Regions from separate parts of the Paenibacillus sp. FSL R7-0273 genome, predicted to be linked through region 3. Evidence: riboswitches for the same ligand, from Rfam matches in the RefSeq annotation. Region 3 holds a riboswitch; each other region holds the start of a gene.
The links. A riboswitch is a leader RNA that binds a small molecule or an ion and turns the genes downstream of it on or off. The one in region 3 is predicted to bind cobalamin.

Region 1 (3,255 bases), 500 kb from region 3:
CGACTCTTTAGCGGCTACCAATTTACAATTAAGTGGATTTTAGACACCTAATCTCTGCTAAAACATGCGATGAATAGAATTAAGTGGATTTTCGTCACCTAATCCAGGCGATTATCGGAAATGTGCGTATAACCAGCGAATTAAGTATCTATTTTCCACCTAATTACACTTAAATAGAGATTTTGGCGGAATTAGGTTACCTTTTTCAAACTAAATTCCAATGTGTCTGTTCGGAGTGAAGAGTTGTTGTAGGATGCGGGAGATGGATTTGTTTGCGCGGCAGGTTGTTTGAATAATGAGCGTGTGGTGGATGAGTGGTTGAGCAGGAGTAGGGTGATGGAAGAGATGGATTGGTTTGCGCGGCAGGTTGTTTGAGTAATGTGCGTGTGGCGGATGGGTGGTTGAGCAGGAGTAGGGTGATGGGAAAGATGGATTGGTTTGCGCGGCAGGTTGTTTGAGTAATGTGCGTGTGGCGGATGGGTGGTTGAGCAGGAGTAGGCTGATCGGAGAGATGGATTGGTTTGTACGGCAAATTGTTTGAGTAATGTGCGTGTGGCGGATGGGTGGCTGAGCAGGAGTAGGTTGATGGGAGAGATGGATTGGTTTGCGCGGCAGGGGTTGAGTAATGTGCGTGTGGCGGATGGGTGGCTGAGCAGGAGTAGGGTGATGGGAGAGATGGTTTGGTTTGCGCGGCAGGGGGTTGAGTAATTAGTATGTGCTTGGAGACCTGAGTCGGAGTGGCATAGTCTGCACGGGCAAGAGTTTCTTACGCACGCGTATGTCAGACAGGAGAGAATCTGCTTCCTTACGCCGTTTCTCCTACCGCACAGTTGACATAGGATGGAATGAGATTGTAACAGCTTTTCTATAGACATAGAGGGAAATACTAGCTATGATTATGAATATTAAAATTTAATAAGCTATTGAAAAGGGTGCGCGTTCTTTTGTTTCATAGAACCGCTTAATAGGGAAGGCCGGTGCAAATCCGGTGCGGTCCCGCCACTGTAAATGCAGAGCGACTCCTGCTGTTGCGCCACTGTCCGGCTGTTATGAGGGCGGGAAGGCAAGGGGGGAAGCGATGAGGCATAAGCCAGGAGACCTGCCTTTTTCACAGACGTTTCACTTCTTCGTGGGGTAAGAATGCGGAACATATGCAGATGAACTGCGGCTCCGGGCATTGGTGTGCCTTGCAGTAGGTACACTCGCTTGCATGCGCTTGTAATCAGCAAGCTTAGCTCGCAGCTGTCCAGCCGTTAATTTGTATTCTTCCCGGCCGCCCTTAATAAGGGCGGTTTTTATGTTGGGTTAAGGTTTTCAGGCTGTGTGTTTCCGCCAATCATTCTATTAACAGAAAAGAGGGTAACGATGAAAAAGAAATTCTCTGCCAGGTTCCTGAGACTCAGCCTGGCTTTATTGCTGGTCATCTCGATTATCGGGGGGGCTGTTGTCCCTTCCGGCCAAAGCTATGCCGCAGCGGATGCTTCGGCGGTTCAAGGAGCGGCAAGTGTAACGGATGCTGTGTATGCAGCGGAGGATTCCTCCTCAGAACTGCTGAGTACGCTGGCGGCAGCGACGGCAAATCAGCAGGTTACTGTAAAAGAAGCGACATACAAAACTGCCGAGTATATTCTTGGCAGCGGTGAAGCATTATCGGAATGGCAGGCCATTGGACTGGCCCAGGCCGGCTATGATGTGCCTGACAGCTATGTACAGAAGCTTGAGCAGCGGGTTAATGATGTCAACGGCAGCTTTGCCAACGTGACGGATTATGCGCGGATTGCACTTGCCGTGAAGGCTGTAGGTGCGGATCCGGAGAGCTTTGCCGGCAACGGCTCCTCCGCCGGCTATAATCTGATCGAGAAAATTTATAACAGCGATCGCATCAGCGGACAGACGCTGAACGCCCCGGTATATGCGCTGCTTGCGCTGGATTCCGGAAATTATACTATTCCGGGCGATGCCAAATGGAGCAAGAGTGCGCTGTTAAGCGAGATTCTGGCCAAGCAGAATGCCGATGGCGGCTTCGCCCTATCCTTAGGTGCAAGCATCCCGGATATGACCGCTATGGCTTTAACGGCACTTGCTGCCCACCAGAATGACCCGGCAGTAGCGACTGCCGGACAGAAGGCGGTAGCCTGGTTATCCGCTGCACAGGACAGTAAAGGCGGATACGGCGACAACAGTGAATATGCCGCACAGTCTATCATTGGACTGACTTCCTACGGTATAGATCCGGCAGGCGCTGAGTTTACTAAAGCAGAAGGCGATCTGATCTCAGGACTGCTGAGCTTCTTCAGAGCCGGAGGCGGCTTTGCCCATGAATCGGCGGGCGCCGCCAATGCGTTTGCCACAGAACAAGGGCTGCAGGCGCTGGCTGCCTACAATCTGTTCAGCGGCGGCAATAACGGCAAGCTGTATGATTTTACTAAACCGGCAACGCAGAATCCGCTGGTCTATGTACCGCTTGTAATCGAAGGGCCGCAGGGAACACTGGGGCAAGGCAATGCTTATGCAGGCAATGCCCTTGAAGCGCTGGAGAAGGTGGCAGCCCAGAACGGACTGGCACTTAAGAACCCTTCAGGAAATTATGTTACGGCAATCGGCAATGTGGCTGCGGGCATGTTCGGAGGCTGGGATGGCTGGAGCTATGCTGTAGTCAGAGGGGGACAGTGGCTGTACCCGGATGTAGGCATGAAGGCTTTCAGTCTCAAGAGCTCAGACCGGGTTGTCGTTTATTATGGGGGTGCTAAAACCCAGCTTGTTGAATCAGTGATTTTGTCCAAAGCTCAGCCTGCAGAAGATGAGGCTTTTGACGTTACTGTTTCACAGATTACATGGATCTGGGATAGTGCTGCCTCTACTTCAAATCCGGTGACTTCAAAAGCTGCCGGGGTCGAGGTCACAATCGGCGGCCAAAAGGCGGTTACGGATCAGAACGGGGTAGCGGTCTTTAAAGAAGGACTGGCAGAAGGGAACTATACACTGACCGTTACCGGCTATGCTGAAGGTCAGGCTCCGGCGATTGTTAAATACACACAGGGTGTAACCGTAGTTTCAGGCAATGTATCTGCTCATATGACGGTCGAAGGGCCGGAAGGCCCAGTAGCAGAAGGGACGGTAAAAGCCGCTAATGTGCTGGCAGCATTGAAGAAGCTTACAGCAAATCAGGACATACCGCTCAAGCTTACGGATTCTGCTTATGGTCCTTATGTATCCGGCATAGACGGAATAGAGAGCGGGACCTATGGCGGCTAC
Region 2 (3,255 bases), 1.7 Mb from region 3:
CGTTCTCCTCGACGGAGAGCCGGAAGGTCCATTGCTTGTCACGGATCCCGACCTGGCCGAGTGTGACATCGGAGAGCTTAAGGCCGTCCATAAAGGTTCCCTTCGGCGTGACACGCAGCTGCTTGAGCAGCCCGTACTGGTTGGTCAGCGCCGGCCACCAGGCGGGAGTATACTTGCCGCGGCTGTCTCCGTAATCACCGGGACTTGTCCAGAAGCCGAGTACGGTGCCGTTCAGGGTAAAGGTGATGTCTGAAGGCCAGTTGTTATTGATCGACGGCGCCTCAGAGGCGATCTCCATCGTAATGATGAGCTCCTCCGGCTGCTGGCTGGATAAGAGGAAATTGGGGATTTTGTATTCGACGAAGCCCTTGCCGAACCAGAGAATACCGGCATTCATCCGCTCCATATCCCAGAAATACCGCGGATCGTCGAAGCTGCCGATCACCTGCGCAGTGGTTGCAAGCCCGCAGGTCGGTTCAATCTGGAAGTCTGAATAATGCCCGACGGGAATCTCCTTGCGGTGTGCTTTGCGCTGCTCAATGTCCGGTGCAGGAAAGAGGATTTCTGCCCGCTCGGCGGCCAGCGAGCAAATCTTCTGCAGCCCGCTTTTGCCGGGAGCCATATGGGTGCGGATCAGTCCGGCGGCCTCCAGCTTGCGGACGTGCATGGTCATGATGGCGCTGCTCAGATTAACGGCACCGGCCAGCTCTTTAACGTTCATCGGCTGAACGGCAAGCAGCCGGAGCATATGCAGCCGCACAGAGCTGGACAACGCCTCATAGACCGGCAGAGACTCTTCGGTAAGATCAAGTTTCATGGTAAACCTCCGATACATATTAACTAATTAATAATTATATTAGTTAAATGGAATTAATACAAGTTAAATCCGGCTTCACTTTTATCACAGACAAGTCCGGCTCAGGCTTAATATAATGTACACGACAAAATAGCCAGCGAACAAGGTGCCCTTGCTGCAGCAAGGGGTAACAGGGAATCGGGTGCAACTCCCGAGCGGTCCCGCCACTGTAAGAAAGAGCCGGGCTCCAGCATGTCACTCGGGTAAGGACCGGGGAAGACGGGGCAGGGCGTTTGTATTTCGAGCCAGGAGACCTACCTTGCGAGCGGACACCATGACTCTACGCGGATAGGAGCGGTGTACGAATAGGCTGTAGAAATGAAGGCACCAGCTGCCGCTGGGTTGAAGTCCTGCTATTGGCGCGGGAGGCCTCTTTTTTGCATGCCTGATGACGTACATATCACTCCCGACCCATGAGGGGCGGGAGTTTTTGGTTTGCAGCTGTACCAATCATGAAAACTTGGGAGGAAAAGAAATGAAGAAACGAGGAGCTTGGAGCTTTGCGGTCCTGGTTGCCGTATTTACCGTCTATTTTTTGCTGAATGAACCGGGGACGGCTGCGGCGATGCACATTATGGAGGGATTTTTGCCGGTCGGCTGGGCTGTTTTCTGGTGGGCGGCGTTTATCCCGTTCTTTATTCTGGGCATTATCAAATTGAAAAAAATGACCAAGGACAACCCGGAGCTGAAGCTGCTGCTCGGCTTGTCCGGAGCCTTTACCTTCGTGCTGTCAGCGCTCAAAATGCCTTCCGTTACCGGCAGCAGCTCCCATCCGACCGGAACCGGGCTCGGCGCCATTATGCTGGGACCGCTGCCGATGAGTGTGGTCGGCTCGGTGGTGCTGCTGTTCCAGGCGCTGCTGCTGGCGCACGGCGGGATAACGACGCTTGGGGCGAACGCTTTTTCAATGGCGGTGGCCGGACCGTTTGCCGGGTATGCGGTGTATAGGCTGATCATGAAATCCGGTAACCGTGAAAAGCTGGCTGTATTCTGTGCCGCAGCGGTCGCGGATCTGACGACCTATGCAGTGACTTCATTTCAGCTGGCTGTTGCTTTCCCGTCGGCGGATGGCGGGGTGCTGGGTTCACTGATGAAGTTCGGCGGGATTTTTGCTGTAACCCAGATTCCGCTTGCGGTAAGTGAAGGGCTGCTGACAGTGCTGCTGTGGAACTGGCTGAAGTCGTACAGTCCGAATGAGCTGTCGCTGTTAAAGCGGCAAGCCAAGGGGGGAAGCCTGTAATGAAAACCATGTGGAAAAACGGTCTGATGCTGCTCGCGGTCGTACTGCTGGTCGTGCTGCCGCTGCTGTTTGTAAACGGGGAGTTCGGCGGGGCCGATGATGCTGCGGAGGGTGTGATCAGCGAGATTGACCCCAGCTATGAGCCCTGGTTCAAGCCGCTGACCGAGCTGCCCGGTGAAACCGAAAGCATGCTGTTTGCGCTGCAGGCAGCAATCGGAGCCGGAGTGATCGGATATTCTATCGGGCTGCTGCGGGGCAGGCAGGATAAGCAGAAGCTGAATGATCAGAAGAATTGATGCCTTGTCCGGAAGTAACGCGCTGCGTGCACTTTCTCCAATGTGGAAAAGCTCCTTCGCTGCAGTGATGTTCATCCTGTCCTATACGCTGCATCCGGCGCTGCAGGGCATCATTGCCGCCTGGATGGTTGTATGGTGCACCGTATATGCCCGGATTCCGCTGCGTGCTTACGGGCTGCTGGCCGGTACGGCGCTGCTGTTCTACATTCTGGGCATGCCGGCGCTCCTGCTGGAGCTCGGTCATCCGGCAGCCGGAGCTGCGGCCGGGGTGTATCAGCTCCCGGCTCTGCCCCTTTATATTACGGCTGAAGGCCTGCAGCGCGCAGGGTACTTGCTGGTTAGAATTGCGGCTTGTATGAGCTGTTTTTTGTTCATTATTTTTACAATACCTTTTACTGAGCTGCTGCAGGTGCTCCGCAGGCTGCGGCTGCCGCAGATTGTACTGGAGCTGATGCTGATTATGTACCGGTTCCTGTTTATTCTCAGCGATACCGCCCATGGTATGCTGCTGGCCCGGAGACTGCGCGGCGGGAAAAGGAGCTTCAGGGATAAGCTGGGTGAGACGGCAGCCATGGCCGGAACGCTCTTTGCCGGTACCATGCACCGTTATTACGGGCTGGCGCAGGGGCTGATGACCCGCGGATATACGGGGGAGATTATGCTGCCGCCCTATCAGCCGCGGCCGGTACCGCGCAAATTCACTATCCGGGCGTATACCGGGATAGCGCTGCTGCTGCTTGCGCAGTGGTGGATAGTCAGCCACTAGAGGATATCCGGCCGGAGAAGGCACGGAATGAAGGAGATTACATTAACGATGGAATACAATCTGGCTTTTGACGGTGTCTTATTCTGTTATCCGGATA
Region 3 (3,255 bases):
GGACGATGGCCAGCGCTTTGGCGTGAACCTCCATGTCCTCGCCGTGGTGCTTGCCGTACATTGCCTTCATGCATTCTGCCATCCCGATGAAGCCGAGGGAGAGGCTGCCGTGCTTGAGCAGATCGCCTACGATATCCTCGGGAGCGAGCGCCTCGCCGCCTTCCCATACGCCCTCACGCATCATAAAGTCAGAGGCCTTGGCCTTCTGGGCTGCCTGGATACGGAAACGGTGCAGCAGGCCTTCCAGCGCAATATCCATATAGTGGTTAAGGTCATCATAAAAGCCTTCTTCATCAGCCGCCAGCCGGCGTCCTGTAATAGTGCCGTGGGCAAGCCCGAGGCGGACCAGGTTCAGTGTGTTAAAGGACAGGTTGCCCTTGCCGGAGCAGTGATTGCGTCCAAAACGGTCACCGAGCACCCGCGTGCGGCAGCCCATTGTTGCGAATTCCGTATCCGGATCAGCCGGATCATAGTACTGCAGATTGAGCGGCGCATCCAGGTTGGCAAAGTTCGGATACAGTCTGCGCGCCGAGCATTCAGCCGCCTTCAGGAACAGCTCATAGTTCGGGTCGCCCTGCTGCTGGTTGACACCCTGCTTGCATTTGAAAATCTGAATCGGGAACACCGGCGTCTCACCGCTGCCAAGGCCGTTCATCGTTGCGGTCAGCAGGGAGCTGATAACCAGCTGTCCTTCCGGAGTTGTGCAGGTACCATAGTTAATGCTTGTAAAAGGAATCTGTCCGCCCGAACGGCTGGACATCGTATTCAGGTTGTGAATCATGCTCTCTGCTGCCTGCAGGGTTTCGCTCTCTGTTTCTTTCTGGGCGAAACGGAAGGAGCGCGGATACTGCTCAGCCAGATCACTGCGGCTCATAGTGATTTCGCCGGTAATTTCACCGGCTTCACCCTCCTCGAAGTAGCTGAGTCCTTTGCGGAACAGCTTGGCGAAGGATTTGGTCACATAAGGGGCGAGGTCAAAATCAAGCTTGTTGGCCGAAACGCCGCCATACTGGGCATTCTGCTGGGACTGGAAAATAATCGCCACCAGCGACATTGCCGTCATAATCGAGTTCGGCGGGCGGACACTGCCGTTACCGGTATTGAAGCCTTCGCGGAGCAGCTTTTCGAAGGGAATGAAGATACAGTTGGTTGTTCCGATAGCGTATTGGTCCAGATCGTGCACATATACCACATTATCGAGCGTTGCCTGTACGAGCTGCGGCGGCATGGTGAAATTGCGGGCATACCATTTGGAATACTCACTGCCGAATTTACTCATTTTACCGGAAAAGCTTTCTCCGTTCAGGTTGGCGTTCTCACGCAGCAGATCCAGATCGGCGCTGTCAATAATATCCCGGCCTAAATGTATTAATTCATTCAGAAGAACCTCCTGTGCAGCTTGTCCGCTATTGTGCCGTTTCTCCAGCAGCGTCATATGTAACTCTCTCCTCTCGGTATGGTTGTCCGTCAATCTATTTAATCCATAATATGTTGTCTGTCTGCGCCCAGTAAAAAGGCACCTCCCGCCTTAGAGGCGGAAAATGCCCGGATGCGTACGAAATATCCGTATAGGCGGATATTTGCCAGTGGTCTGGGTGTGAAGAAAAGGGCGTTACGCCTCTCGTCTTATGCAGAGCCGATACCTGAAGGCAATAGGGACTATCGTCCTCAGGTATCGGCAGCCTGATGCCCCTGTTATCCGGGAAGGCTGATTCTGCTGCTGCAGGCCGCATTCGGACACCTCTCCTGTTCCTCGCAGGGGTATATAACGGTGCCCGGAAACAGGCAGGTCTCCTGGCTCCCGGTTCATCCGGCGGCTCCTTCCCGGGGGCTTGTCCGCCCTCCAGTGGTCTATGCCGTGGATGTGCCTGACAGGGAGCATTCTCCCGTCCGGCATTCCGGTTACAGTGGCGGGACCGCTGCGGATTTGCACCGCGCTTCCCTATTAAGCTTCTACTCTCTTAACAAGAGTAAAGCACCTGCTTCCACTATATTTGGTTGATGTTATTAAAAATACCCCAATATATTGTGTTTGTAAACCATTTTTTGCAAAGCCGCGCGGGGAGCGGCTTCAGCCTGCTTACTCACAGCTGATCCACAACTAGTCCACAGGTAATCCACAGCTTAAGCCGGAAATAAGGCAGACAGGATTCATAAATTGTCCGAAAAGCCGCCACAAAGAATCCATAAATCTAGTGATTCTGACACTAGATTTATAGGAGGGAGCTTATAGCCGTTATAGGGCTTATATAGAAGGAAAATGATGAATTTTTTGTGGCGAAAATTTGTGGGGGAGCAGTGAAGTTGCTACAATGAAGTTGGTTAAAGGAATTTATGTCAGGAGGAATCGAACGATGGCAATCGGCGAAGTTACAGTCATTCCAATCGGTACAGGCAGCACCAGTCTCAGCAGCTATGTGGCCGATATGCAGCGTGTGCTGCAGACAGTGGAGGGGATCACCTTTGAGCTGACCTCCATGGGGACGATTATCGAGGGCCCGGTATCCAGGATTTTGGCCGCTGTAGAGGCGCTGCATGAGTCTCCGTTCAATGCCGGGGCACAGCGCGTGTCCACCTCACTTAAGATCGACGACCGCCGTGACAAGCCATCCACGAGCCGCAGCAAGCTGCAATCGGTAGTCAACAAGCTGCAGGAAGAATAGAGCCCCGGGACAGTATAAAAGGGTATTGGCGATTTTCACCAAAAGTTGTATAATGTTTTTGTTTATGACGGGTATCCCAAGCTTCAGGCTGGTGTAGCTCAGGGGTAGAGCAACGCACTCGTAATGCGTAGGCCGGGGGTTCAATTCCCTTCACCAGCATGTTTACAAAGTCGATAGTGGCGCGGTTTCCGGGGTTCCGGGGGCCGCGCTTTTTATTCCAGTAAAGGGTGTGCCGAAGCCTTAACCTTCAAGCCCTTGCCCGCCGCGCTATTCTCCGCCAAGAAAACGATGAATTCGTGCTGCCAGCTTTTGGCCGGTGTTGGCTTCCGTAAGCGTGAGATCCCAGAGTACCGCATTGGTTCGGGAGTCGGCGGCATCGTTGAAAACGGCAATCGTGAGCTCCTGCTTGCCTTCAAGCGGCACTCTGAAGGATTCCGGCTGATTTCCGCCCGTGCCGATATTGATATCTATGGAGTAAATCACTTCTCCGTCGGCGCTAATAATGACGCGGCTGCTGCCGCTGCCCATCGCATTTATCGCGTCGTCAGGGACGGCAATATTACCGGAAAATTCTTTATACTGTCCATCTAGG

Region 1: linked by a shared signal. The riboswitch ahead of R70723_RS31870 (S-layer homology domain-containing protein) and the one ahead of R70723_RS02030 (anaerobic ribonucleoside triphosphate reductase) in region 3 are both predicted to bind cobalamin.
Region 2: linked by a shared signal. The riboswitch ahead of R70723_RS09020 (energy-coupling factor ABC transporter permease) and the one ahead of R70723_RS02030 (anaerobic ribonucleoside triphosphate reductase) in region 3 are both predicted to bind cobalamin.

What each region holds. Positions count from the first base shown of each region.
Region 1 is NZ_CP009283.1:965,470-968,724, forward strand. Features, by position in the region: cobalamin riboswitch at 914-1,121, shown strand; gene R70723_RS31870 (S-layer homology domain-containing protein) at 1,366-3,255, shown strand, end outside.
Region 2 is NZ_CP009283.1:2,118,415-2,121,669, forward strand. Features, by position in the region: gene R70723_RS09015 (ArsR/SmtB family transcription factor) at 1-817, opposite strand, end outside; cobalamin riboswitch at 944-1,132, shown strand; gene R70723_RS09020 (energy-coupling factor ABC transporter permease) at 1,332-2,096, shown strand; gene R70723_RS09025 (energy-coupling factor ABC transporter substrate-binding protein) at 2,096-2,392, shown strand; gene cbiQ (cobalt ECF transporter T component CbiQ) at 2,376-3,158, shown strand; gene R70723_RS09035 (energy-coupling factor ABC transporter ATP-binding protein) at 3,186-3,255, shown strand, end outside.
Region 3 is NZ_CP009283.1:467,358-470,612, forward strand. Features, by position in the region: gene R70723_RS02030 (anaerobic ribonucleoside triphosphate reductase) at 1-1,435, opposite strand, end outside; cobalamin riboswitch at 1,768-1,998, opposite strand; gene R70723_RS02040 (MTH1187 family thiamine-binding protein) at 2,355-2,663, shown strand; tRNA gene R70723_RS02045 (tRNA-Thr) at 2,751-2,822, shown strand; gene R70723_RS31810 (VanZ family protein) at 2,931-3,255, opposite strand, start outside.